Regions from separate parts of the Methylocella tundrae genome, predicted to be linked through region 3. Evidence: predicted binding sites of a transcription regulator. Region 3 holds the regulator's gene; each other region holds the start of a gene.
The links. Region 3 encodes PhoB, which activates phosphate uptake and scavenging genes when phosphate is short. Its sites were predicted from a motif close to TGTCATNNANCTGTCAT; they were not measured.
Positions count from the first base shown of each region.

Region 1: a site for PhoB is predicted at 2,998-3,014, ahead of SIN04_RS18220 (DUF2794 domain-containing protein). Genes of this name have one in related genera too.
Region 2: a site for PhoB is predicted at 6,883-6,899, ahead of SIN04_RS14875 (esterase-like activity of phytase family protein). Genes of this name have one in related genera too.

Region 1 covers NZ_CP139089.1:3,461,286-3,470,851, forward strand. The annotation lists gene SIN04_RS18205 (ABC transporter permease) at 1-569, shown strand, start outside; gene SIN04_RS18210 (Bax inhibitor-1/YccA family protein) at 709-1,494, shown strand; gene SIN04_RS18215 (DUF4436 family protein) at 1,564-2,490, opposite strand; gene SIN04_RS18220 (DUF2794 domain-containing protein) at 2,496-2,927, opposite strand; gene htpG (molecular chaperone HtpG) at 3,273-5,246, shown strand; gene prmC (peptide chain release factor N(5)-glutamine methyltransferase) at 5,281-6,171, shown strand; gene SIN04_RS18235 (DUF4167 domain-containing protein) at 6,620-7,657, shown strand; gene SIN04_RS20320 (GCG_CRPN prefix-to-repeats domain-containing protein) at 7,769-8,008, shown strand; gene clpB (ATP-dependent chaperone ClpB) at 8,263-9,566, shown strand, end outside.
Region 2 covers NZ_CP139089.1:2,723,436-2,733,001, forward strand. The annotation lists gene SIN04_RS14860 (hypothetical protein) at 1-965, opposite strand, end outside; gene SIN04_RS14865 (L,D-transpeptidase family protein) at 1,135-3,081, opposite strand; gene SIN04_RS14870 (sigma-54-dependent transcriptional regulator) at 3,303-4,826, opposite strand; gene SIN04_RS14875 (esterase-like activity of phytase family protein) at 5,196-6,791, opposite strand; gene SIN04_RS14880 (M3 family oligoendopeptidase) at 7,030-8,895, shown strand; gene SIN04_RS14885 (carboxymuconolactone decarboxylase family protein) at 9,026-9,382, opposite strand; gene SIN04_RS14890 (ArsR/SmtB family transcription factor) at 9,532-9,566, shown strand, end outside.
Region 3 covers NZ_CP139089.1:3,732,069-3,741,634, reverse strand. The annotation lists gene SIN04_RS19465 (Hsp33 family molecular chaperone) at 1-586, opposite strand, end outside; gene argF (ornithine carbamoyltransferase) at 583-1,572, opposite strand; gene SIN04_RS19455 (aspartate aminotransferase family protein) at 1,569-2,774, opposite strand; gene SIN04_RS19450 (GcrA family cell cycle regulator) at 3,379-3,984, shown strand; gene phoB (phosphate regulon transcriptional regulator PhoB) at 4,263-5,024, opposite strand; gene phoU (phosphate signaling complex protein PhoU) at 5,030-5,743, opposite strand; gene pstB (phosphate ABC transporter ATP-binding protein PstB) at 5,773-6,555, opposite strand; gene pstA (phosphate ABC transporter permease PstA) at 6,552-7,391, opposite strand; gene pstC (phosphate ABC transporter permease subunit PstC) at 7,395-8,423, opposite strand; gene pstS (phosphate ABC transporter substrate-binding protein PstS) at 8,513-9,556, opposite strand.

The DNA of each region.
Region 1 (9,566 bases), 270 kb from region 3:
TTTTTTCGCCGAACACATTCGCTGGCGCGCCTTATACCGATCTCGCGACGCTGACTTTTCCGGCCGGCGCCGATCAGGCCCGCGAAATGAGCCTTTTGCGCGAGAGCGCCGCCGCCTTTCCCGCTGTGACGAGCATAAGGGTCAAGGATGCGCTCGAGGCTGCGAGCGCCATCTTGGCGGAGCTTGCCGCCGCCGTCAGGGGCGCTTCGAGCGTCGCGCTGCTCGCATCGATCCTGGTGCTCGGCGGCGCCGTCGCGGCGGGCCAGCAGGCGCGCGTGCATGACGCCGTGGTTCTAAAAACCCTCGGCGCCACACGCGGGCGGCTTCTTGCCGCGTTCCTCTATGAATATGGCCTCATCGGCTTCGCCACGGCCCTTTTTGGCGTCGCGGCCGGCGCAGCCGCCGCCTATGGCGTGTTGCGGAAGATCATGGATCTCGACTTTATATTCTTCTGGCGCGAGGCGCTCGGCAGCGCCGCCGCCGCGCTGATCCTCACCATCCTGCTTGGGTTGATCGGAACCTTTCGCATCCTCGGGCGCAAGCCGGGGCCCTATCTGCGCGATCTTTGACTTTGGCAACCTTAAGTATAGTTCATGTTGCGCGCCCTTGAATGGGGTTGGCCTCTGGGCCATATTGGATCATACGCTGGCGTGTCAGAAACGGCGGCGGCCGGGGGCGGTGAAGCCTCCATAACTTCCAGAGGAACTCATGTCCGACTTCGACCGCAACGCAAGCGCCCGCTGGGGTCAGGGCGTCGCACGGGCAGGTCGCGCCGAAATCGACCAGGGCCTGCGCACCTTTATGCTCGGTGTTTACAATAATATGGTGGTGGGCCTCGCCTTGACCGGTTTGGTGGCGCTCGGCGTGAACATGCTCGCCACGACCGGCGACGCGTCGCAGGCCGCCGCAAGGATGGGCAGCATCAATCTGACGGCGTTCGGCGCGGCCATCTATGGCAGTCCGCTGCGTTATGTGCTGATGTTGGCGCCGCTTGCCTTCGTGCTGTTCTTTTCGTTCCGCATCAACCAGATGTCGGCTTCGTCCGCGCGCGCCCTGTTCTTCGCCTTCGCGGCGGCGATGGGCCTCTCGCTGTCGTCGATTTTGCTGATTTACACCGGCAATTCCGTCGCCAGGGCTTTCTTCATCACCTCCGCGGCGTTCGGCGGCCTCAGCCTCTACGGCTACACAACGAAGCGTGACCTCTCCGCGATGGGGGCGTTCCTCGTCATGGGACTGATCGGTCTCGTCATTGCGAGCGTCGTTAACCTCTTTGTCCAGAGCTCGGCTTTCCAGTTCGGCCTGTCGATCCTCTCGGTCCTCATCTTCTCGGGCCTCACCGCCTGGGATACGCAGGCGATCAAGGAAATGTATTACGAGAGCGACGGCCATGAGGTCGCGACCAAGAAATCCGTGAATGGGGCTTTGATGCTTTATCTGGATTTCATCAATATCTTCCAGTCGCTCCTCTACCTCAGCGGCAGCAGGAACAATTAAGCCCCGCTCGGGCACGGTTAAGGAAGGCTCCGCGCAGGCGGGGCCTTTTTTTTTGATTTGGCCTTCGCCTTATGGCGGCGGACCGCGTCGCGCCCAGGCCGCCACGAAGAGCGCGAGGCCGAGGATGACCCCGATCTGAACCCAGAGAAAGACGAAGGCGTCGGCGCGAACGCCGAGGGGCGGGGCGCCCGGCAACACGTTGCGCAGCATCGGCACGGCGAAGATCATCGCTCCGAGGGCGCCGGTCAAGGCCGCTTCGATCTTGCGCGCGCCGAGGAAGACGAGGCCTCCGATCGTCAACGCGCTGGCGGCGAGGAGGATCATTCCGGCGAAGACGACGAACGCGAAAAGGATCTGCGCGGAAGGGCGCTGCGCCCGCACATGGAGCGACAGCCCCTTGTCGCCAGCTGCGGCGTAGCGAGGGGACATTGCGACCTCCCAGCTGGCGATATTCTCCCATGTCCTAAGGCGCAGGGGGACGCTGATTCCGCCGGCGGCGTCCTTGCCCTCGATCGCCCGGATCCGCAACGTCCCGTCGTAACGGTCGAGCGGATAATTCTCGAATGGGCCGTCCACGCTGAGCGAAAGCGTCTTCGAAATCGCCGGCTGTCCGGCCTGCAGTGCGATCTCCTGGACGTCGCCGCCGTCGTTCACTTCGACCAGAATGTCCGTTCCAGGCAAGCCGGGAAAGCGCGGGGCGCCGGAGTTGCTTTGGGTCGCAAAGTCGAGCCGCACCTCGATCGCCTGTCGCGCCGGCTCTACGGCGAGCACCTCAAGGTAAATGTCGAGCGGCGGCCTCGCGTCCGCTTGCCGTTCCCGAAAGACGGATTCCGTGGGTTCAGTGAGGTGGTAGAAATCCGAAATCAGGACGGCATAGCCCACCCCAAGGACCGACAGGGCAAGGCACAGGGCCGCAAGACGCGGGCGCCGGATACGGGCGGCTGGCGCGGCTTGACCATCCGGCGGGGCGGCGTCGGGGGTGGGCGATGCATTCAAGTAGTCTACCCCGAGACGAGCTTCAGTCTCTTGTCGAGAATGGCTATCACGCGGCGCAGATCATGGCCACGCTTCAGCACAAGGCCCGTCGTCGCGACGACGCTATAGGCGCCCTGCTTCTTAGCCAGTTTCGGGGTTTTCTCGATCCTGAACAGGGCGCATTCCGAAGCGCGGCGGTAGATCGAGAACACGGCCTTTTGCGGCGTGAAATCGACGGCGTAATCGCGCCACTCGCCCTCGGCGACCTTGCGGCCGTAAAGATTTAAGATCTCGCGCAGTTCGAACCGGTCGAACGACACCGTCTCTGAGCCATGAACCGGGGGCGCGCCTGCAACGAGGCGCGGCGAGACGGGAGCAGCGCGGGAGGCGAACGCCTGCACCCTGCCGTCGGTCATGATCGGAAGGCGGCTATCCTCGGCAGGCTCCGGATCATTCATGCGTTTTGCTGCTCACGGCCAGGAACGGGCGGCATCATCGCGCGCTGATTAGGGCAGGGCAAGGCCTATCTTGACGCTTGTGCGACAGATCCGGCGCAGCCGTTTTCCACGCTCGCGGCACTTGCATCGAAGCTGCGCAAAGGCAATATCAGCGCCTTGCGGGGCCGCGCGCGCCGCCAAGGAGCGGGCGTGGCTTATTTACGCGCCTCCATTCGACGTGATGCCGAAAAGTTGCCGACTTTTCGGACCCGTATCATGCGTCAGAGCAAAGGCTTAGAGAGCAAAATGCGATTTGGCGCATTCTGCTCCGGACGGAAATTGATTTTGAGGAAAGAGTCGCTCGTCATGTCAGAAGCTGCTGGTCAATCCCAATCCTTTCAGGCACAGCCTTTTCAGGCCGATGTCGCCAGGCTGCTCCATCTCATGGTGCATTCGATCTATTCGGACCGCGATATTTTTCTGCGCGAATTGCTGTCCAACGCCGCCGACGCCTGTGAGAAATTGCGTTACGAGGCGCTTGCCGATCCTGCCCTCGCGAAGCAGCCCTTCAACATCACGATTGGCGTCGACAAGGATGCCGGAACCCTCGCCATCGAGGACAATGGCGTTGGCATGACGCGCGAGGACCTCGCCGATTCGCTCGGCACGATCGCGCGCTCCGGCACCCGCGCCTTTCTCGACCGGCTTGGCGCGAGGCCCGAAAGCGGCGAACTGTCCCCGCAAGAAGCCGAGGACGTGCGAGAGACCGAGCTGGAGAGCAAAGGCGGGGCCCATGTGGACCTTATCGGCCAATTCGGCATCGGCTTCTATTCGGCCTTCATGGTCGCCGATCGTGTCGAGGTCTTCTCCCGGCGCGCCGGATCGGACGAGGCTTTCGTCTGGAGTTCCGACGGCAAGGGGTCTTTTACCATTACGCCGCTCGACCTCGACCATGCGCCGGAGCATGGGACGCGCGTCGTGCTTCATCTGACCGAGGCCTCAAAAGACTATCTCGACGCGCACAAGATCGAAGGGATCGTGCGTGAACATTCAAGCGCGCTCGCGGCGCCGATCGAACTCGTCGAATCGCCAGACGCCGAGCCGCGCCGGCTTAGCGATGGCCAGGCGCTCTGGACGAAGCCCAAGAGCGCTATCACGCCGGAGGAATACGCTGATTTCTATCATACGCTCGCCGGCCAGTTCGACGCCCCGGCCCTGACCGTCCATTGGCGCGCGGAAGGGCGTCACGAATACACGGTTCTCGCCTTCGTGCCGTCCTCGCGCCCGTTTGATCTCTTCAATCCAGAGCGTCATGGCCGCGCCAGGCTTTATGTCCGCCATGTTCTGATCACCGACGACGCCGACGTTCTGCCAAGATGGCTGCGCTTCGTGCGGCTTGTCGTCGATTCCGCCGATCTTCCGCTGAACGTCTCGCGTGAGATGATCCAGGAAAGCCCGGTCTTTGGCGCGATCAAGAAGGGCGTCGCCAACAAGATTCTGCACGAACTCACAAAGCTTGCCGAAAATGATTCCGCCAAATTCGACGACGTCTGGAAGCATTTTGGCGTCGTATTGAAAGAGGGACTTTATGAGGAGCCCGAAAAGCGCGACGCTTTGTTCGCGCTGGCGCGGTTTGCGAGTTCGTCCCACCCCGAGGGCGGGCGCACGCTGAAGGACTATATCGCCGGCCTCAAGGAAAATCAGACGGCGATCTATTATCTCCTTGGCGATGATCTGAAACGGCTCGCGGCGAGCCCCCAGCTCGAAGGATTTGCCGCTCGCGGCGTCGAGGTTTTGCTCCTGCCAGATCCGATCGACGCCTTCTGGGTCTCGACCGCCGTCGGATATGAGGGCAAGCCTTTCAAATCCGTAACGCAGGGCGCAGCCGACATCGCCTCGATCCCGCTGCTCGACGCTGCGGCCGGCGAAGCCCCCGAGGCGCAGCCGCCAGCCGGCCTCGCGGCTCTTTTCGCGCTGATGAAACAGACCCTTGAAGACTCGGTGGCCGAGGTGCGCGCGTCCGACAGGCTGGCGCAGAGCCCGGCCTGCCTCATCGCGCCGGACCGCGGCCCTGACCGGCGGCTCGAACAACTGCTCGCCGAACATGGTCAGCTCGGCGCAGCGACGAAGCCGATTCTTGAGATCAATCCTAAACATCCTCTGATCCAGGCGCTGGCGTCCCTTGTCGGCTCGCCCGACAGGCAGAAGATTGAGGACATCACTTGGCTGATCTTCGACGAGGCCCGCCTGATGGAAGGCGAAAAGCCGGCCAATGCGCCGGAATTCGCCACCCGATTGACTCGGATTCTGCTCGAGGCGGCGGAGCGGTCGTCGGCGTGAGGGCGTTGAGGCGCAAAAAGGGGCGCTCGCCGCGGTGAAATCGGACAGCGCCTTCGGATTCGACGCTGCGACGCCGCGCGATGAGGCGCGGCGCATTTTGGCGCGCGCCTTCGCCGATGGCGAGATTGCGTCCGCCGAACTTGATGCGCGCGTCCTGCTCTGCGCGGCATTGGAGATCGATCACGCGGGACTTGTGCGCGATCCCGACGCGCCCCTCGGCCAAGGCGCGGATCGTCTCAAGACCCTCGCCTCGCGGCGTCTCGGCAGGGAGCCGGTTTCCCGAATCCTCGGGTACCGGGAATTTTGGGGCGCGCGATTCGCGCTGGGCTCGGCGACCCTTGATCCGCGCCCAGACACGGAAACCCTGATCGAGGCCGTGCTCGATCATTTTGCCGGGGATATCGAGGGAAGCTGGCGCATCCTTGATCTCGGCGCGGGCTCGGGCGCCATTCTGAGCGCTCTGCTGCAAGGCCTGCCGGGCGCGTTTGGCGTCGGAGTCGACCTTTCGCCAGCTGCCTGCGCCGTGGCGAGCAGCAATCTTTCCGCGCATGGGCTGGGCTCTCGCGGACAAATCATCTGTGGCGACTGGGCGTCTGCTTTGAGCGCGCGCTTCGATTGCATCGTCTCCAACCCGCCCTATATAGCGAGCAGCGAGATCGAAAGCCTCGCGCCGGAAGTGCGTATTTATGATCCGCGTCTGGCGCTCGACGGCGGCGAAGATGGGCTCGCGGCCTTTCGCGCCATCATCCCCGCAGCCGCGTCGCTGCTCGCCCCTCGGGGCGTCGTCGCACTGGAGTTTGGCGAGGGGCAAGGGGATGCGGTCGCGGCGTTGCTTCGAGAGGCTTCTTTTTCGAATTTCAAGTTCCGACTTGACCTCGGCGGTCGCGAACGTATTATTTTGGCAAGCGAGCTGACCTCGGCCTGATCGCACTTCGGACGCAGCAAATTGTCGCTTGGAGATATTTTCTAAAAGCCCTTGGCGTTTCATTCGAAAGCGGCTAGTTTCACGGAATAAGGATTGCCTTTTCGCTCCTGTAAAGCTGCGGTTAGCGTCGAGATCCACCTGTCCTCGCATAATACGCAGTGTGTGAACGTGGTGAGCCCGCTTCCGGCTAAGCTGAGACGCTCGGCGAAACCGAGGTAACGTCCCCCAAGCTCCAAGATCCTGGCTATACAGGGTCTAGGATTGATGCCACGGAAGCTCCGTGAGTATCGTCACCGGCTGGAGAGCCCAAACAACTGCTCGCGCCTTAACTCTTTGAAAAATGGTTCGATAAGGACCGTGACGACTCGCCCATAAGGCGATGCTCGGGGGTCGCGACTACGGCGCCACTCAAGGATCATCGATGAGACCAGGACAGAACAACAAACGCATGCGCGGTCGACCTAACAGTAATCGCAAAGGGCCGAACCCTTTGACGCGCTCCTATGAATCGAGTGGTCCGGACGTCAAAATTCGCGGCACCGCACATCATATCGGCGAGAAATATCTGCAATTGGCGCGCGACGCGCAGTCCTCGGGGGATCCCGTCACGGCGGAGAGCTATCTCCAGCACGCCGAACATTATTTCCGGCTCATCGCGGTGGCCCAACAGGCGCAGCAACAGAGCGCCGCCGGCTACCAGCGCCAGCCGGGCGACGCCATCGCCGACGAGACCGACGATGGAGACGATTTTACCGGTATTCCAGACCGGTTCGCTTCGCCGCCGGAACGCTTCGCAGCGCCGCAGCCGGCTTTCGCGCCGCAGCCGCAATCCGGCAATCCGCAACAGCCTCAGGATCGCGGCTTTTATGGAAACGGCGGCGGCAGCGCTGAAAAGCAGGGATTTGAACGGCCGGAGCGTGGTCCGCGTCAGGAGCGGGCGCCCTATCAGGAAAGATCCTATCAGGATCGCCCTTATTCCGAGCGCAGCAGCCAGGAGCGTGGCGGCCAGGACCGCGGTGGACAAGAGCGGTATGGTTCGGATCGCGGTGGTCCGTCCAGAGAGCAGGGCTCACGCGAGCCGGCATCCGGCCAGGCGCCGGGACGCGACGCTCCGGGGCGCGAGCAGGAAAGCCGGGCGTCGCGCGGCGGTCGCAGCCAGCGTGATTTTCGTGGCGAGGCCCCGCGCGAGCAGCGCGGCGACAGGGCGCCGGTCGATGATGGCGAACCCAAAGGCCTTCCTGCATTCATAACCGCGCCGGTCCGCGCCGTGTCCGACGCGCTAAGTGAACCGCTCGAAGCAAACGCCAGCGTTGAAACGCTGAATCCCATCGGCGACGGCCACTCGGATGCTGAGCGCGAGCCGAACGGCTTTCACCTGCGGCCGCGGCGCCGGCGTCGCAGCAAGGCGGAGATGGCGATCGATTCGGCCTCCGCCGATGATTCCAATCACGCGGAAAGCAGCGCGAAAGACCCTGTCGGAGATTGATGGGCGAGAGATTTTATCAATCTTAAGGGCCAAGGTCTTGCGCTCGTCGGATTATGGTGTTTCCGTTTCCATGTTGGGACGGAAACAGGTGAAGCCATGATCTCCAAAGCAATGCTCGCCGCCTTGGGAATTTCTCTTTCGCTGACGTCATTCGAGGCTCAGGCTTTGCCGAGCGCTCCGTCGCCGCTGCCGCCGTCTTCCGAGACAATTTTGATTCGGGGCGGCTGCGGATTAGGCTGGCATCGAGGGCCTTGGGGCGGTTGCCGTCCGAATGGCTATTGGCGGCGGCCGGGGCCGCGTTGCTGGTGGCGGGGGACGCCTTGGGGACCGCGCCGCGTCTGCGCGTGGTGATGGCTCCGTCGTAGTCGCGTCCGTGAATGCAAAGATGAAAGCGACCTCGCCATGGCGGCTGAGGCCGCTTCCGGCGGGCCTGACCGTTGTGGCGTAAGCGATTTCTGCGCCGCATCATTTTTTCTGAAGGCGAATAACCTTCCGCCCAGGCTTTTTTTTCCTACATTTGACTCAAGCAACCTGGGTAGCCAGACGAATTGAGTTAAGCCGCCAATGCCCGCCGACGGGTGCTTTTGCGGGGGAGACATACAGCCATGAATTTTGAGAAATACACCGAGAGAGCGCGGGGCTTCGTGCAGAGCGCGCAGTCGCTCGCCATGCGCGAAGGACACCAGCAGTTCACACCCGAGCATCTGCTGAAGGTGCTGCTCGACGACGAACAGGGTCTCGCCGGCGGGCTCATCGACAAGGCGGGGGGGCGCTCGCGCGATGCGCTGGTCGCAACCGATCTCGCTTTGGGGAAATTGCCCAAAGTCGAAGGATCCGGCGCGGGTCAGGTTTATCTGACGCCTGCGCTTGCGCGTCTCTTCGACAATGCCGAGAAGATCGCCGAGAAGGCGGGCGACTCCTATGTGACGGTGGAGCGTCTGTTGCTCGCGCTCGCGATGGAGAAGAACACCGAGGCGGGGAAAATTCTCGAAAAGGCCGGCGTCAATCCGCAGAACCTCAACAAGGCGATCGAGGAATTGCGCAAGGGCCGCACCGCCGACAATGCGACTGCGGAAAACGCCTATGACGCCCTGAAGAAATATACGCGCGATCTGACGGAAGCCGCCCGCACGGGCAAGCTCGATCCGGTGATCGGCCGCGACGAGGAAATCCGCCGCACCATTCAGGTTCTGTCGCGCCGCACCAAGAACAATCCCGTGCTCATCGGCGAACCCGGCGTCGGCAAGACCGCGATCGTGGAAGGCTTGGCCTTGCGCATCGTCAATGGCGACGTGCCGGAAAGCCTGCGCGACAAGAAACTGCTGGCGCTCGATATGGGATCACTGATCGCGGGCGCCAAATATCGCGGCGAGTTTGAAGAGCGGCTGAAAGGCATTCTGACCGAAGTCACCGCCGCGGCCGGGGGCATTATCCTCTTCATCGACGAGATGCATACGCTCGTCGGCGCCGGCAAGGCCGATGGCGCGATGGACGCCTCGAATCTTTTGAAGCCCGCTCTCGCGCGCGGCGAATTGCATTGCGTCGGCGCCACGACGCTGGACGAATATCGCAAGCACGTCGAGAAAGACGCGGCGCTGGCGAGGCGTTTCCAGCCCGTCTTTGTCTCTGAGCCGACGGTCGCGGATACGATTTCGATTTTGCGCGGCCTCAAGGAAAAATATGAGCTGCACCATGGCGTGCGCATCACCGATGGCGCGATCGTCGCGGCGGCGACGCTGTCGCACCGCTACATCGCGGACCGGTTCTTGCCCGACAAAGCCATTGATCTCATCGACGAGGCCAGCGCCCGCCTGCGCATGGCGATCGATTCGAAGCCCGAGGAGCTGGATGAACTCGATCGCCGCATCATCCAGCTGAAAATCGAGCAGGAAGCCCTGAAAAAGGAGAC
Region 2 (9,566 bases), 1.0 Mb from region 3:
CGCGCAGGGCTCATCGTCACGGCGAGCCTTGTGTAGGGATTGAGCACAGGCGGCTTCACCCAATCGAGGCCAGCGTCGGACAAAAGCCCGTTCCAGGCAGCGAGCGCGGCGCGGCGGGCGCCGCATCGCTCGGCGGCCTGCGCGAAGGTGGACGTCAGAAAATGCGAGGCCGCGATGCGCGCCTCCCACATCGGATGCGGCGGCGCCCAATCATTGGCCGCGCTCGTCTCATCCTCGCGCGTCGTAAAGCCGGTCTCGGTTCGCTCGATCACGCAGCGCTCGCCTTCGGCGCAGCCGATGAGCATGTAAATGACGGGCCGCGCCACCGGCGTTTTTTCCAGCACCTGCCTCGCCGCCCCATATGTTTCACACGCCTCGAACGCCCGGCGCAGCAACTGATCCGGCGGCATGTAGCGGATATTGATCCAGGTATGAACAGCGTTTGCCGCCATATCATAGGGGCGCAGCCACGGATGCCGGGTGCGGCGCCACATGGGCGCCTGGTTGATACAGGCGGCGAACCGGCGCGGCGCCATCGCCGTCAGCACGCCCGCATAGCCAGCCCAGGTGACGTTGAAATACTCCCCCGTGGGCCCCTCGGAGCGGACCACATCCGCATAGCGCCCAAGTCCGGGGAAAGGCCAATCGAGCGTGCGTGCGAGCCAGGGCGCTCCATGCTCTTCGCGCGCCAGCGCGGTGCAGCCCCATTGATACGAGCCGTTGAGCAACCAGACGCCGGAAAAGCCCAGCGTCGCCGCGATTTTCGCGATCTCCGCCACATAGGGCGAGCGTGATCGCGTCATCCAGCGGCGCGCGGCTCCGTCCAGTGCGGGCGCTAACGCCGCCGCCGTGCGGGGGAATGAGCCAAGGCAATCATCGCGCAGAGCGCGCGCGCGGGCTGGCGACAGGGCCGCGTGACGCGCGGGGCCGCCGTCGCCGACGTCGATGACGGGAACGGCCGCCATCCCGGAGCTCATGGACCGCCGGGCGTTCTGGGCGCCACGATGTTCGCCGCCATCGCATCTTCACGCATTTGCGTTCTCCCGCCGCATCCGCCGCGAAGAGTGTCGCGCTTCCGCATTCACTTGTCCAACGGAGCCTCTGGCGGGACGCATCGGCGTCGCGCCTCGAAAACTATCCCTCAAGGCCCAGCGCCGCCTTGACCTTATGCGAATAGCCATAAACGTCGTCGCGCAATTGCAGCCGGCCGAACTCGTCGACCTCGGCGGTGAAATATTCGATGTGAATCGGCAGCGGCTTCGCCAGATTGACGTAGCGCTCCTTGCCGCCGATGAGCTTTTTCACGTGATCCTCGCTCCAGCCCTTGCCGAGCACCGCCTCGGCGAAGCGGAACGGATCGTCGACCCGCACGCAGCCATGGCTGTAGGCCCGCTTGGCGGTGTCGAAGAGCGCCCGCGAAGGCGTATCGTGCAAATAGACGGCGTAATCATTCGGGAACATGAATTTGATGCGCCCGAGCGCGTTGCGCTCGCCCGGCGGCTGGCGCACCGTCAGTCTGCCGCCCTTCCAGATGGTCTCGTAGCCAAGGCTATGCAGATAGCCGGGGTTTGCCGCCAGCTTCGGCATCATCTCCTTTTTGATGATGGACTGCGGCACGTTCCAATAGGGATTGACGATCAGAAACTGCATCTTGTTGGAAAAGACAGGCGTCGGCGTCGCTTCTTTGCCAACGACGACGCGATTGCGCGACACCACCTCGCCATTTTCGATGACGGTGACCTCGAAATCAGGAATATTGACCTCGATCCGGCTGTCGCCCATGTCGCGCGGCATCCACCGCCAGCGCTCCATGTTGGCGATGATCTCCGCCTCGAGCTGCGCCGGCTCGCCGCCTGAAAGCAGCGCGATGGTGCGCGCGGTCAACCGGCCGGAGCCCGGCAGGCCATTGGCCTTCTGAAAATCCGCGACGGCGCTCGCCACCCTCGTGTCATAGACGAGCTCTTCGTCGGGCTCTTCCATCTCGCCGTCAAGGCTGAGCCTTGCGCGGATCAGCGGCACGCGTGGATCGCGCATCCCGACCTTGAGGGTCGGCCCGGCCGGAATGATGGCGCGCCGCGCGACGGGCGCGCGCTGACCGCGCAGTTCCGCCAGTTTGGCGCGCAGCGCCGCATAGCCCTTTTGTGGCGGATTGAAATTTTTGAGCGCGGCGCCAGCATCGGCGCCGGAGGAGGAAACAATCGCCAGAATAAGCGAAGGGTCGGCGAGCTCCGGCCGCGCCCCGATGAGCGGCGAAATCGCATGGGGATCGACGCGCGAGCCGCTGGCCTGCCGGCCATAGGCGACGACGGCTTCGCTCAAGGCGATGTCGGCGTTGGCGACTTCTTCGTCGGAGCCGCTGGCCGTGTAACGGACCGGCAGGCTCTTGATCGTCAAAGCGTCCTCGCTTGCACGGTCGAGCCGCTGCAGCGTCGAAGCCACTTCGGCGTCGGCTGCGCCCGCGTGCGACCAGAGCGGCGCGAAATCGCGCGCCGCGTAAAACGCCGCCACGGCTTCATGCTCCCTGCGGCGCGACGCGCCGGGGAAATGGTCGCGATCAAGTTTCAGCTGCGCTTCGAGAGCCGCCTTCACCGCCGCATTGAGCGGCGCCAGCGGCGGCGCTGCGACCGGCCCGCCCGGCGCCGGCGTGTCCGCGGCGACGGGCGCGGCATCGGCCGCGGGCGGCGGACCCGTCATTTTCGTCGCGTCTGGCGCGCCTTGCGCGTCGCCGAGCCCCTCAGTCGGGGCGGCCTGCGCCGGGTTCATGCTTTCGGGAAGGGCCGGGATGACGGGCGCCGGCTGGTCATCGTACTCCGGCGCGGCGGGTGGCTGCGGCGAGTCGACGGCCGGCAGCGGCAGCCTCTTGACTTGCGCCAGGGCGGCGAAGGCCTCGGGCGCGGGCTTTTTGGCGATGCGCCATGCGGCGGACCTGGCCAAAAAAGCGGGTTTCACACGCCGCCGGCTCGGCTGTGAGAGGGCTTCGCCTGAGCTTTGGCCCTGGACATGCAGATTGACGGGCGCCGCCACGCCGCCAGCGGCGTCAGCATTCGCCGCGCGCGCTGGCGCAGCCACAAGAGCGATCATCAGCGCCAAGGCCGATGCGCTTGTCAAACTGGCTGTCCCGATTTGCCGGCGCATCGTCGCAAACGACCTCATCAGATTATCTGCCGCGCGCAGGAAGCGGCGCGCCGGGCGATCGCCCTCTCCCCTGGATGTGGGCGATGTTTGACGTATTTCATCTCAATCGCCAAGAAAGGTCTCTACAAAATACGGTGACGCTCTCCCGTACGGCGGCGCACCCCCGCTCATGCGGCGTCTTCATCGCGCGGCTCGGCCGCGGCGTCGCCATCCGTCGAGCCCGGCTCCTCCGCGGTCAGCGCAAAGCCATATTCCTTCATCTTGCGGTAGAGCGTCGAGCGCCCGATGCCGAGCTTGCGCGCCATGGTCGTCATGCGGCCGCGGTAATGGGCGAGCGCAAAACGGATGGCCTCGGCCTCGAGCTGATCGAGCCGGCGCATCTCGCCGCCCTCATCGAGCAACGCCAGAACATTTTGGTCGCGCATTCCGGTGTGCGCCAATTCGGGCTCGCGCCGCGCCGGAAGAGGCGCCAGTTCCGGAAGTGGGGGAATGCGCACGTCGAAGCCTTGAACCTGCGCCGCGATCTGGGGAAATTCCGCGACGGTCAATTCATCGCCGTCGGCAAGGACCACGGCGCGAAAGACAGCGTTCTCCAATTGCCGGATATTGCCCGGCCAATCATAGGCGGCCAGCAAATTCAGCGTCTCCGCGCTGAGCCCGCGCAGCCGTTTACCCTCTTCCGCCGAAAAACGGGCGCAAAGGCGGCGCGCGAGATCGCCGATGTCGTCGCGGCGCTGGCGCAGCGTGGGAACGCCGATCGGATGCACGTTCAACCGATAATAAAGATCCTCGCGGAAACGGCCCGCCTTGACGAGTTCGATCAGATCTTGCTTCGTCGCCGAAATGACGCGGACATCGACCTTGACCGGGCGCTTTGACCCGACGGGATCGACCTCGCCATCGCGCAGCGCACGCAAAAGGCCGCCCTGCGCGCTCAGCGGCAGTTCGCCGATATCGTCGAGAAACAGCGCGCCGCCATGCGCTTCGACGAATTTGCCGGGCTGCTTCTCCTGCGCTCCCGCGAAGGCGCCCTTTTCGTGCCCAAACAAAAATGGCTCGATGAAATCGCCGGGAAGCGCGCCGCATTTCGCCATCACGAACGGGCGTCCGCGCCGGTCGGAAGCGCCATGAATCGCCCGCGCGACCAATTCCTTGCCGACCCCGGTTTCGCCTTCGAGCAGCACGGGAAGGGTCGATTTGGCGGCCCGCTCGCCGAGCCGCACGACGCGCTCCATTTCGGCGCTCCCGCCAGCGATGTCCCTGAACGATAAGGCCCCGCGCGCCTTGTCGCCGAGGCGGCGGACTTCGTCTTCGAGCGCGCCGAGGCGCAAGGCGTTCTTGATCGCGACCTGGAGACGCTCGGGGCCGACCGGCTTCACGACGAAATCGACGGCGCCGGCGCGCATCGCTGAAATGACCGCTTCGATCGACCCGTTCGTCGTCTGCACGACGACCGGAACCAACGCATTCTTGTCGCGCAGGCGCCCGAGAACGCCCATGCCGTCGAGGTCCGGCATGACAAGATCGAGAATCAGAAGGTCGATCGGCGGTTCGTTCGCCGCCGCCATTCGTTTGAGCGCCGCCTCGCCGCCCGGCGCCGTCTCGGCGCCATAGCCGAAACGATGAACCAGAACCTCAAGGAGCTGGCGTTGAACGGGATCGTCGTCGACGATCAGAATTCTCGGGGACATGAGGCCTCGCGCGCGGGCTGGCCCCGGCGCCTCGGGGAGAAGCGCCGGGAGAAGCCGGTCCACAAATCAAAGAGTGAGGCGATACGCCCCGTCGCAGCCCATGCTGGCCGATCAGGGTAAACGCGATGTTAACGAAGCGAAAAAAGACTTACGCAAACATCGCTGCGAAGGCGCGGGGCCGGCCGATCAATCATCCGGTTTCAAGCCCTGCGCCTTCCATCGGTTCCAGAGCGCGTTCCGATCGAGTGGAGTCAATCGATCGATCAGAAATCGCTCCAGATTCAAAAACCTGAGCATATCGTTGTCGATCAGATCGAACCGATCTGATCGGAATATGCTCCGGCGGCGGCGCGGCGCGCGCGCCTGCGACTAACGGCCCCCGCCGCCAAAATGCGTGAAGCGGTCGTCGTCATGGCCGCCTTCGCGCCCGCCCCGCAGCTCCGGCTGCACATAGGTCGGCAAGGTCACGCGGTAGACGAGGACGAGCGTATCGACATTGGCGCCCGTCGCATCCGCATAGGGCTGACCAACCATGCGGCCCTGCTGCGTGATGAAGTCATTGTCGCTGCCGACGAAGAGGAAATAATCATTCGGGGCCTTGCGATCGCCGACCGGCGCGAGGGCGAGACTTTCCCATTTCTCGTAAAGGTCGTTCGCATTGTTCGGCAGGCCATTGTGCAGGTTGAATTTGTTCAGCTGCGCATTGTCGTTGATGTCGAGGAACTTCTGATAGGCGGCCGGCGTGATGGCGCTGTTCAGCACGCCGAGCGGCGCGACCGATCCGCCTGTCTGGTCATAGACGCCGCCGGCGATATTGGTCGCCTTTGAGATGTCGATGAGGTCGACGCTGCGATAGACGGAGGCGGGCGAAGCAGCTGTGAATCCGGCGCTGCTATCGCGGGCGAGGACGAGGAACTGATGATCGTTCAAAGCCAGAAGCTCGCTTTGCGCGGCGGTGAGAAGCTTCGTCTTGGTCGTCGTCTGATCCTGATAGAGCGGCAGCTGCACGACATATTCGCCAACGAGCCTTGGCTTCTCGTCCCGCAGATCATAGGCGAGCAACCGCGTATTGTGACGCGTCGTCTTGACATTGGCCGGATCGAGATCCTGCGTCAGCGCGCTTTGCAGCAGAACGAAGAGCTTTTTGCGATCGGGGCTCATGGCCAGCCCCTCAAAGCCCTGATTGTCCTGCCGTCCGGCGACGGGCTTGCCGGGATCGGGATTGTAGGTCACGCCGATGGGCGGGCTGTCGGCCGAAAAGCTCTCGACGAGATTGCCCGAGGCGTCCTTGCGTTTCGGGATGAAGGCCTCCGGCGGCCGGATGACGTTGAGCAGCTTGCCGCCCAGCGTATAGTGATAGACATAGGGGCCATATTCGTCGCTGACCCAGACGGTGCCGTCACCGGGGTGAACCACGGCTTCATCGTCGACGCTGATGTGCCCGTCGGAGCCGATCGGCAGGTCCGGGAAGCGCCGGGTCGCGGGCTTCGCCGCGGCGGGGTCGAGGCCGGTCGTCTCGCCGCCATTGAACAGGACCGAGGAGCGATAGCGCAGCGACAGCTGATTCTGGCTGGCGGTGCTGGCGCCGTAGAACGGATTGAGCTTGATCTCGAACCGATGCAGCCGGCCGCGGAAATCGATCGTTCCCTGGGTGTTCCAGCCGCGATCGGGCAGCATGTAAAGCACGCCGCTATAGCCGCCGTCCCTGTCCTTTTGCCAGCTCGAAAGGTCGAGCGCCATGCCGGAGCCAAAGCCCCCGAGCGTCTCATTATATTCGTCGAGGGCGTTCGACGGGACGCGGGCGGCGCCGACGAGTCCCTTGTTGACGAAGGTCGCGCCTTCAAAGGCGACGGATTGAGCAAATGCGCCGCCTGCGCTGAAGGCGAGCAGCGCGATCGCCGCCGCGCCGCGGCGCATCCATACGCCAGGCGCTGCGTGAACGGGGGACTTAAGCTGGGTTTTCATGGCGTCTCCGGATTTATCCTGTGAAATGCAATCGCGGCGGCGCCGGTTGCGGCGCTCTGCAAGATCGGGCGAGACACTTAGGCTTGGCTCTGTGTCGGGCATATTACAAAGGCCGCGCTGGCGAGCCGCCGGACGGGAGCGCCTCACGGTTGATCTTGCCGCGTCCGCTCCGATATGAAGACAGCGGCCATCCTTCCCGCGCGCAAAGCCGCCGCCTCGTTAAAGATCAGGTCCGCCCATGTCCCCCATACGCTTTTTCCGGTCCATCGATAGCGTCCGCGCCGCGGCGGAAGCCGCGCGCCAAAGCGGCGAGCCAGTTGACCTTGGCGCCTTGCCGGAATGGAATCTCGCCGATCTTTACGCCGCTCCCGACGCCCCCGCCTTCACCGCCGATCTCAACTCTGCCGAGGCCGAGTGCAAAGCCTTCAGCGAGGCCTATCGCGGAAAGATCGAGGATCTCGCCAAGGATCAGAGCGGCGTCGCGCTCGCGGAAGCGGTGAAGCGCTATGAGGCGCTGGAAGAATTGCTCGGCCGCATCATGTCCTATGCCGGTCTCGTCTATGCCGGCGACACCTCGGACCCCGTCCGCTCCAAATTCTATGGCGACACACAGGAGAGAATGACCGCCGCCTCCTCGCATCTTTTATTTTTCGAACTCGAATTGAACCGGCTCGACGAAGGCGCGCTGGACAAGGCTCTATCCGAGGGACCGCTGGCGCATTACCGGCCGTGGATCGAGGACATCCGCAAAGGCAAGCCCTATCAGCTCGAAGACAAGCTCGAACAATTGTTCCACGAAAAATCCGTCACCGCCTATGGCGCGTGGAACCGGCTGTTCGACGAGACCATCACGGCGCTGCGCTTCGATGTCGACGGGCAGTCGCTGAGCATCGAGCCGGTGCTCAATCTCCTTCAGGATCAAAAAGAAGAGCTGCGCGAAAAGGCCGCCAAGGCGCTTGGCGGCGTTCTCAAGGAGAATGTGCGCACATTTACGCTGATCACCAACACGCTCGCCAAGGATAAGGAGATTTCCGATCGTTGGCGCGGCTTCAAGGACGTCGCGGATTCACGCCATCTCTCCAACCGGGTGGAGCGTGAGGTCGTGGATGCACTGGTCAGCGCGGTGCGCGCCGCCTATCCGCGCCTCTCCCACCGCTATTACAGGCTGAAGGCCAAGTGGTTCGGCAAGCCGGCGCTGAAATTCTGGGACCGCAACGCGCCGCTCCCCAATGTTCCGGCCAAAACCTACCCCTGGGACGCCGCGCGTGAAGCTGTGCTTGGCGCCTATGGCGATTTTTCTCCGAGGATGGCCGGCATCGCGAAACGCTTTTTCGACGAGCGCTGGATCGACGCGCCCGTGCGGCCGGGCAAAAGCCCCGGCGCTTTCGCCCATCCGACCGTGCCCTCGGCGCACCCTTATGTGCTGCTCAACTATCAGGGCAAGCCGCGCGATGTGATGACGCTCGCCCATGAACTCGGCCACGGCGTTCATCAGGTGCTGGCGGCTCACAATGGCGCCTTGATGGCGCCGACGCCGCTGACGCTGGCCGAAACCGCCTCGGTCTTCGGCGAGATGCTGACCTTCCGCGCCCTGCTCGCGAGGGCTGACACGGTCGCCGAGCGCCGCGCCATGCTGGCCTCAAAAGTGGAGGACATGCTGAATACCGTCGTGCGGCAGATCGCTTTCTATTCCTTCGAGCGCAAGGTGCATATCGAACGCCGCAACGGAGAGCTCACGGCCGAGCAGATCTGCGACTTCTGGATGAGCGAGCAGACCGAGAGCCTTGGGCCTTCGATCGAATTCACCGAGGATTACAGAGCCTATTGGGCCTATATTCCGCATTTCATCCATTCGCCTTTCTACGTCTACGCCTATGCGTTCGGCGATTGTCTCGTCAATTCGCTCTATGGCGTTTATCAGAAGGCGCAGGAAGGTTTCGCCGAACGCTATTTCGCTTTGCTGTCGGCGGGCGGCGCGAAGCCCTATGACGAGCTTCTGGCGCCTTTTGGCCTGGACGCGCGCGATCCCGCCTTCTGGCAGATCGGCCTTGGCATGATCGAGGGGCTGATCGCCGAACTGGAGGCGCTGGAGGGGAAGGCTTGACGTATTGAGCGGCGCTGGAACTGCCGTTCAGGCGCCCTCATCCCGAGAAGCCGCGACAGCGGCGTCTCGAAGAGTGAGAAGACGGTGCTCATCCGGGGGACGTACGAACCGGGTCCGGCCCTGCCATGCGTCACGCCGCGGCGGAAAATTCCTCGAAAGCGGCGATCGCATTGGCGGCGTACATCAAGGATGGGCCGCCGCCCATATAAACCGCCATCCCCAGCATTTCTTCGAGCTCAAGCTTGGTCACGCCGAGTTTCACCAAAGCCTGGACGTGAAAGCCGATGCAGGCGTCGCAGCGGGACGCGACCCCTAAAGCCAGCGCGATCAGCTCTTTCGTTTTTTTGTCAAGGGCGCCGTCCTGAGTTGCGGTGCGCGCCAGATCGCTGAAGCCCTTCATCACCTCGGGCAGATCGGCGCGCAAGGTGGCAAGGTTCTTGGAGACCCCCTGGGTCAGCTCCCGGTAAGTCGCGGCGGAAAGGCTCATGATGCATAAACTCCTGAGGCGCGGTTGCGAAAAGGCGCAGCCTTTTCAGATCGGATCACACGATGGCCACGCCGCCATCTTCCTCTTATATAATATATTGTGATATAATATATTGCAATAAAATATTTTATAGTATAATGATAGAAGGCATGAACGAGAGCAAGGCGTCGATCGACGTCGCAAA
Region 3 (9,566 bases):
CGCCCGCCCGCCAGCTGACGCCCTGAGCGGTCACGCTCTGCGCGACGGCGAGCCGGACATAGGTCGGAATTTGTTCCGACTGGCGAAAATACTGGTGCGCGGCCTCCTCCAAGCCCTGCCCGGTCAGCGCGACAATGCCCTGATAACGCGCCGCTTCATGGCCCTGATCGACGGTGAAAGCGAGATGGCCGCGGCCGAGGAGATCCTGTCGAAGATCTTGTCCCTTGGCCTCGTCGGCAAGTCCTGCCGCGTCAAAGCGCGCGAAGGCGCGCAGGCGCCCCGGAGCGTCAAAATCCACGACCAGCATATCGACGACGCCGTCACTGCGCGTCTGCAGCTGGAAGCGGCCGTCGATCTTCAGCGACGAGCCGAGCAGGATGGTCAAGGCCAGCGCCTCGCCGAGCAATCGCGCCACAGGCGCCGGGTAGGCGTGCCGGCCTAGAATCTGATCGACGCTCGCCCCGAGCCGCACGACGCGGCCCCGCACGTCGAGTTGCTCGACGGCGAATGGAAGCACCGAGTCGTCGAGTCCGAAATCCGATACAGGACGCGACGCCGGACCGGCAGACTGCGGCCGGTCGATCATGCTCTCGCCCCTCCCGGCGTCTTCCCGTCCTGCAGCAGCATCATATCTTCAAGGCACCAGGCGAGAATCCCTTTTTGCGCGTGCAGCCGGTTTTCGGCTTCATCGAACACGACCGATTGCGGCCCGTCGATGACCTCGTCCGTAACCTCCTCGCCGCGATGGGCCGGAAGGCAGTGCATGAAGATCGCGTCGCTCGCGGCGGCGGCCATGAGTTTGGCGTTGACCTGATAGGGCGCCAGCAGATTGTGCCTGAACGCCTCGTCCTTGTCCCCCATCGACACCCAGCAATCGGAGACGACCGCGTCCGCCCCGTCGACCGCCTCGAAGGGATCGCGCGTGACGTTGAGGCGCGCGCCGGAACGACGCGCCCAGTCGATGAGGTCACGCGGCAACTCCAGCTCCGCCGGCGTCGCGACGTTCAGCGAAAAGTCGAAGCGCTCGGCGGCGTGAACCCAGCTGGCGAGAACATTATTGGCGTCGCCCGACCAGGCGATCGTGCGGCCTTTGATCGGCCCCTTGTGCTCCTCGAAGGTCATGACGTCGGCCATGACCTGACAGGGATGGGACCGCTTCGTCAGCCCATTCACCACCGGCACGCCGGCGTAGCGAGCGAGCTCGATCATGTCGTCATGTTCGAGGATGCGGATGACGATTGCGTCGACAAAACGCGACAGGACGCGCGCCGTATCTGCGATCGTCTCGCCGCGGCCGAGCTGCATTTCCTTGCCGGTGAGCATGATCGTCTCGCCGCCGAGTTCGCGCATGGCGAGATCGAACGACACGCGCGTGCGCGTCGACGGCTTGTCGAAGATCATCGCGAGGACCTTGCCCGCGAGCGGCTGCTCCGCTGCGCGCCGCCCTTTACGCCGCGTGGATTTGATGGCGGCGGAGACGTCGAGAATAGTGCGAAGATCGGACGCCGGGATTTCCGAAAGATCGAGAAAATGCCGGATCGCGACCCTGTCGTCGGGGTTGGAGCGGCTCATCCCTCAGCCTCGCTCAGGGCGGCAGCTTGGCTGCTTTCGAAATGCCTGCACGCGGCGTCGAGACGGCTCAGCCCTTCGGCGATCTCTTCCTCGGTAATGATCAAGGGCGGCAGCACGCGGGCGACATTGTCGCCGGCGGGGATGACCACAATCTTTTCGGCCCGCGCGGCGGCGACGAAATCGGCGACGGGGACGCGCAAGGCGATTCCGAGCATCAGACCCTCGCCGCGAATCTCGGCGATGACCCCGGGATGCGCATTTTGCAGGCCGACGAGGCCTCGCTTCAGCGTCGCGCCGAGCGACGCCACATCAGCAAGGAAGCCTGGCTTCAAAACGACGTCGAGAACAGCATTGCCGACGCTGGTTGCGAGCGGATTGCCGCCATAGGTCGTCCCATGCGTGCCGACGACCATGCCTTTGGCGGCCTCGCGCGTCGCGAGGAAGGCGCCAAGCGGAAATCCGCCGCCGATACCCTTGGCGACCGCCATGATGTCCGGCTTGATCCCCGAATGTTCGCAAGCGAAGAATTTGCCGGTCCGGCCGATGCCGGTCTGCACCTCATCGAGGACGAGAAGGAGGCCGTGCTCGTCGCAAAACGCGCGCAGGCCGCGTAAAAACTCGGCCGAGCCGACGCGAATGCCTGCCTCGCCCTGGATCGGCTCGACCAATATGGCGCCGGTGTGCGGACCGATGGCGGCCTTCGCCGCTTCGAGATCGCCAAACTCGACATTGTCGAAGCCCTCGAGCTTCGGGCCGAAGCCCTCCATGTACTTTGGGTTTCCGCCGGCCGAGACCGTCGCGATGGTCCGCCCGTGGAACGCGCCCTTGAAGGTGATGATGCGATATTTGTCCGGATGGCCGCAGGCCGACTGATATTTGCGCGCGGTCTTGATCGCGCCCTCGACCGCTTCAGCGCCCGAATTGGTGAAGAACACATAATCGGCGAACGTCGCCTCGGTGAGGCGCGCGGCGAGACGTTCGGCCTCAGGAATCTGAAAGAGGTTCGAGGTATGCCAAAGCTTGCCGCCCTGTTTGACCAAGGCTTCGACAAGATGGGGATGCGAATAGCCGAGCGAGGCCACCGCGATGCCGGCGCCGAAATCGAGATATCGCTCACCCGTCGTCGCGGTCAGCCAAACGCCATTTCCATGGTCGAAGGCAAGATCAGCGCGGGCATAGGTGGGAAGCAGCGACGAAGTCACGGTTTCGCTCCGGGTTACAGGCTCGAAGGTTCGATTGCGACCTTCAAAATCAAATGCCGCCCAGCGGGCGGCAAAACTGCTCCTTTTAATCTAGGCATTCCCTCCGGTCTGTCAAATCGAATGGGCGCTCACGGCGCAAGCCTTCGCGCATCCGCCGGGCCAGCCCGGCGCAAGCCGCCTCCACCACTTTTGGCGGCGCGGCGGGACGCAGAGTTCGACGCGCCTCGGATGAGGAATAAACCTGACGCGCCGCCGATCTCCGGCGCCGATGGATCAGCGCCCAATCCCGGGTTCTTCTACGCGTCCAGCGGAACATCTGTTGAAAACGTTTTGAGGACTGTCGCGAAGCTTGCGTGAGATTCAACACCTAGTGTAGCGTTCGGCATAGGAGCTACGACATGTCGTGCGGCGGGCAAGCGGCCTCGAACTTCGTTCGAGCAGTGTAAGGCCGACTGGCGCCGGTCTCAGGTCGCAGCGATGACGACGCCATTGGGAAATGCTCCCAAGATCGAACTTGTTGTTACGGATTCTTTCGATGAGCGCTCGCTTCAAATGCATTGTCAGACCTTCGAATTTCAGATCGCCTCAAATCTAGGAGACCGTGATGTCCTGGACCGATGAACGCATCGAGTTGCTGCAAAAGCTCTGGCTCCAAGGCATGAGCGCCAGCAAGATCGCGAGCGAACTCGCAAATGGACTGACCCGCAACGCCGTCATCGGCAAGGTGTACCGGCTCGGGCTTTCGGGCCGGACCAAGGCTGACGCCCCGCCCGCCACGCAACAGGCGTCGAAACCGCCCGTGCGCCCGCACGCCGGCCGGCCGGCGCCGCATCCGGCGCAAAGCCGGGGCGGGCCAACGCAGGGCGGCCACGGACACGGCGTTTCAGGCCATCTCGCGCAGGCCCAGATCTCGCCGAACACAAGCTTCATTCGCGGCAATACGGCCTTGGCCGTTCAGCCCGTGGCTTTTGCAACGCCGGCGCCCGCGCCAAACCGCGACGTCGTCGTTCCGATCGCTGAGCCGGTAACGATGCTGGAATTGCGCGAGTCCATGTGCAGGTGGCCGATCGGCGATCCGACACAGGCGGACTTTCGCTTTTGCGGCGCGCGCAAGACGCCGGGCGAAGGCCCCTATTGCGGATGCCACGCCGCTATCGCCTATCAGCCGCAGCAGGATCGACGCCGCCAGCGCCCGCAGAAGTCAAGCTGAAGGCGCAGCGCTCCGCTGGTTTTAAGCGCAAGGCCACCTGCGGCTCCGCGCGCCCCGTCGCGGCGCAGCCGGTCTTTTGCACGCCGATAATCTGGCTTTGCCCGCAGGAGCGGCGAGGCCCATCCTCCGCCGATCGCAGTCCAATGTGAAAAAGAGCCCGTTCCGCCAGCTTGCCTTTTGGCCAGCTCCCGGCGCTTCTTTTTGGCGATCATGCGCGCTGCAACCGCCGCATGATCTTGTCTGAAAACCGAAAAACCGGCGCGCGTTCCAGATCGTGGCTATGCCTTGCTGAACGTCTCATCGAAGGAATAGCCGGCTCCCCGCACGGTGCGGATCGGATCCCTTTCACCCGTGTTCGACAGAGCTTTACGCAAACGCCCGACATGCACGTCGACCGTGCGCTCGTCGATTTCCGCCGAAAGGCCCCAGACGCTATCCAGCAATTGCGCGCGCGAAAAAACCCGGCCGGGCTTTTCCATCAAATGTTCAAGCAGGCGAAACTCCGTCGGTCCGAGGTGGACGTCGCGCGAGCCGCGATGAACGCGCCAGTTCTGCCGATCGAGTTCAAGATCCCCCGCCGAAAGGACGCCGGCGACGCGGTCCGGCCGCGCCCGCCGCAGCAGAGCGCGAACGCGCGCCATGAGTTCGGGCACTGAAAACGGCTTGACCACATAGTCGTCGGCGCCGATCGAAAGGCCGCGCACGCGCTCGCTTTCCTCGCCGCGCGCCGTCAGCATGATGACCGGAAGCGTGCGGGTGACCTCGCGCGCGCGAAGCCGGCGGCAGATCTCGAGGCCGGAGACGCCTGGCAGCATCCAGTCGAGAATGATGAGATCGGGGATGACTTCACTCAGCCTGATTTCGGCCTCGTCGCCGCGCTCGACGCGATCGACGACAAAACCCTCCGCCTCGAGGTTGTAGGCGAGGAGCAGGCTCAAAGCGGCTTCGTCCTCGACAACGAGAATGCGGGGAGCTGGCGTCGCGGAGAGGCCGCGTCCCGCGCCGGTCCGGGTTTCAACGGAAGTCTGAATTTCGCTCATGGATTTCAACCCGCTGCGGTCGGCAATTCGGAAAGAACACTGCGGCCCTTCGGACGATCGGCCGGCATGGTTTCGCCGGTCACGAGATAGACCACCGTCTCGGCGATATTGGTGGCGTGATCGCCTATGCGCTCGATGTTTTTTGAACAGAACAAAAGATGCGCGCAGAATGAAATATTGCGCGGATCCTCCATCATGAAGGTCAGCAGGTCGCGAAAGACCGAGTCTTCAAGAGAGTCGAGATCGGCGTCATAGGTCCAGACTTCGCGCGCGCGCGCGGCGTCGCGCTGCGAATAGGCGTCGAGCACGTCCTTCAACAGGATCGCGGCGGAATCGTGCATCGACTTGAGGCCGACGATGGCGCGCGGAATACGCACGTCGGCGGCGACCTTGATGGCGCGTTTGGCGATATTCTTGGCGAGATCGCCAACGCGTTCGAGATCGTTCGATATTCTGATGGTCGCGATGATCTCGCGCAGGTCAACGGCGAGAGGCTGGCGCCGCGCGATCGTTAAGATCGCCTGCTCCTCGATCTCGCGTTGCAGCGTGTCGAGGCGCGGATCGCTGGCGATTGTCGCATGCGCAAGCTGCGTGTCGAAATCGGCGAGGGCGTCCATCGCGTCGGACAGCATTTTTTCAGCGATACCGCCCATTTCCGCGATCTTTTGGCCGAGGCCCTCAAGTTCCGCGTCGTAAGCTCTCACAATATGATCGGACATGTCGTGTTCCTCGAAGCCCTGGCGAGCAATCAGCCGAACCGGCCGGTGATATAGTTCTGCGTCTGCTTTTTCTCGGGCGAGGTAAACACGTGCGATGTCACCCCGAATTCAATAAGCTCGCCAAGATACATGAAGGCCGTGTAGTCAGAGCAGCGCGCCGCCTGCTGCATATTATGCGTGACGATCGCAAGAGTGTAGTTTTCCTTCAGCTCGTCCATCAGCTCCTCGATCTTGGCCGTCGAAATTGGATCGAGAGCCGAGCAAGGCTCGTCCAGGAGGATCACTTCTGGATGAATGGCGACGGTGCGGGCGATGCAGAGCCGCTGCTGCTGGCCGCCGGAGAGCGACAGGCCCGAGGCCTTCAGCTTATCCTTGACCTCCGTCCAGATCGCGGCGCCTTTCAAGGCCGCCTCAACCCTGCCGTCGAGCTCGGATTTGCTGACTTTCTCATAGAGCTTGATGCCGAAAGCGATGTTGTCATAGATCGACATCGGAAACGGCGTCGGCTTTTGAAACACCATGCCGACGCGGGAGCGCAGAAGATTGAGGTCCTGATCCGGCTTCAGGATATTCTCGCCATCGAGCAGCACTTCGCCCTCGGCCCTCTGCTTCGGATAGAGATCATACATGCGGTTCAGCACGCGAAGCAGCGTCGATTTTCCGCAGCCGGACGGTCCAATGAAAGAGGTCACTCTGTTGGTGTAAAGCGGCAGGCTGACGCTCTTCAAAGCGTGAGTCTCGCCGTAGAAAAAATCGAGGTCGCGAACGCTGACCTTCTGCGGCAGATTGGCGATGTTGTTCGTCGCAGTCATTTCGCGGTCCTTTGGGCGCCGAGCACGCGCGCGATGATGGAAAGGGCGAGCACAGCAAGGGTGATGATGAGAGCGCCGGCCCAGGCGAGCTGCTGCCACTCCTTGTAGGGGCTGAGCGCAAACTGGAAGATGACCACCGGAAGGGTCGACATTGGCGCGTTCAGATCGGTGCTGAAGAACTGATTGTTGAGGGCGGTGAAGAGTAATGGCGCCGTTTCCCCGCTGACGCGGGCGACCGCCAGAAGGACGCCTGTGATGAGGCCGGCGCGCGCCGCGCGATAGGACACTTTGCTGATGACGATGGAGCGCGGCAATCCAAGCGCGCTGGCCGCCTCCCGCAATGGATTGGGCACGAGCAGCAGCATATCCTCGGTCGTGCGCACGACGACGGGAACCACGATCACCGCCAGTGCAAAGGCTCCGGCGTAGGCGGAGAAATGACCGACGCGCGCCACCATGATCTCATATATGAAAAGGCCGATGACGATGGACGGCGCGCTGAGCAGAATGTCATTGATGAAGCGCACCACAAAGGTCAGCTTGGTATGACGCCCATACTCGGCCATATAGGTGCCGGCGAGGAGGCCGAGCGGCGTGCCGATGGCGACGCCAAGAAAGGTGATGACGAGGCTGCCCGCGATAGCGTTCAGAAGGCCGCCGGCCGATCCCGGCGGCGGCGTCATCTGCGTGAAGACAGCCGGGGACAGACCGCCAAAGCCCTGAATGAAGAGTTCGAGAAGAATAATGACCAGCCATCCAAGCCCGAACACGGTCGAGGCATAGCACAGTCCCAGATAGATATTGTTGGTGCGCCGACGCCGGCCGTAAAGCGACATGAATCAAGTCCCCGCCTGACGTTCAATCCGCATCAGCATGTAGCGCGCGATCGCGAGAATGAAGAACGTGATGATGAAGAGGATGAGGCCGAGGGCGATCAAAGCGGAGGTGTAAAGGTCTCCGACCGCTTCGGTGAACTCATTGGCGATGCTCGCCGAAATCGTGGTGCCGGGGGCAAGCAGCGAGCCCGAGATGCGATGCGCGTTGCCAATGACGAATGTGACGGCCATCGTTTCGCCGAGCGCGCGGCCAAGGCCCAACATGACCCCGCCAATGACGCCGATGCGCGTGTAGGGAAGAACGATCGACCGGATGACTTCCCAGGTCGTGCAGCCGCAGCCATAGGCCGCCTCCTTGAGCACCACGGGCACGGTTTCAAACACATCGCGCGAAATGGAAGTGACGAAGGGAAGCACCATGATGGCGAGGATGAAGCCGGCTGTCAGAATGCCGATGCCATAGGGCGGCCCCGCGAAAAGCGACGAGAGGACGGGCACGTTCGCGAATGTGTCGATCAGCGCCGGCTGAATGTGCCTTTGCAGAAAGGGCGCAAAGACGAAAAGGCCCCAGATGCCGTAGATGATCGACGGGATTCCTGCCAGAAGCTCGATTGCAATGCCGATCGGGCGGCGCAGCGGCTGCGGGCAGAGTTCGGTCAGAAAGATTGCAACGCCAAGGCCGATTGGCACCGCGAAAATCATGGCGATCGCCGACGTCACCAGCGTGCCGTAGATCGGCGCGAGCGCGCCGAATTTTTCCGTCACGGGGTTCCATGTCTGCGTGCCGAGAAAGCCGAATCCAAACGCCTTGAGGGCGGGAATGGAGCCGACGATCAGGGAGCCGATGACGCCGCCGAGAATGAGCAGAACCGCGAGCGCGGCGCTGAGCGTTAGCAGCCGGAAGCCTCGGTCTTTGAGCTTCAGCCAGTTTAGAATTCTGATCCGGCTCAGCGCCCTGCCGGACACGGCGCCGTCGACTGCGAGGTCCACCACGGCCTTCTCCTTGAGGTCTTTCACTCTCGTTTCCACCAAGAACCGTCCGGGGCGCCGGGTCATTCGTCACGGCGCCCGCCATGCGAGCAGATCAAAGAAGGTCGATGAAATCGCTCTTCCCGCAAGTCTCAGTTCAGAAGCGGCTTGCCGTCGGCGCCCTTGATTTCGGTAGCCCATTCCTTCTTGATCAGAGCCACAACCGAGTCAGGCAGCGGTACGTAATCAAGTTCCTCGGCGGCCTTATCGCCCTTCTCATAGGCCCAGCTAAAGAACTTCAGAGCCGCAGCGGCGGCGGCGTCGTCCTGGGGCGCTTTGTGCATCAGGATAAAAGTGGCGCCCGCGATCGGCCAGGACTGCGCGCCCGGCTGGTCTGTCAGGATCTGGTAAAATCCCGGCGCATTAGCCCAGTCGGCGTTCGCGGCGGCGGCCTTGAAGCTCTCGGCCTCGGGGGCCACGGACTTGCCGTCCTTGTTGATCATATTGACGAATGTCATCTTGTTCTGTTTGGCGTAGGCGTATTCCACGTAGCCGATTGCGCCTCTCGTCTGAATGACGTTATTGGCGACGCCTTCATTGCCCTTGGCGCCGATGCCCGCGGGCCATTCGACAGCAGTACTGGCTCCGACCTTGGACTTCCAGTCAGCGCTCACCTTCGAGAGATAATCGGTCCAGATGAATGTCGTTCCAGACCCATCGGAACGATGAACGACCACGATCGCCATTGACGGCAATTTCACTTTTGGGTTCAACTTCTGGATCGCCGGGTCATCCCAGGTCTTGATCTCGCCGAGGAAAATCCTGGCGAGCGTCGGGCCGTCGAGCAGCAATTCACCGGGCTTGATTCCGTCGAGGCTGACCACCGGCACATCACCGCCAGTCACGGTCGGAAACTGCACAAGGCCCGCTTCCTGGAGCTCCTCAGGCTTGAGCGGCATGTCAGATGCGCCAAACGTCACGGTCTTGGCTTTGATCTGCTTGATCCCGCCGCCCGAACCGATCGATTGATAGTTCAGTCCGAGACCGGTTTCCTTCTTATAGGTATCCGCCCATTTGGCATAAATCGGATACGGAAATGTGGCGCCGGCGCCGGAGATATCCGCCGCGTCGGCCGCACCGCCGGCGAGCCCTATCGCGACGGTCGCGAGCGCCGTTCGCAGGAACGAGAAATTCATCGAATGCCTC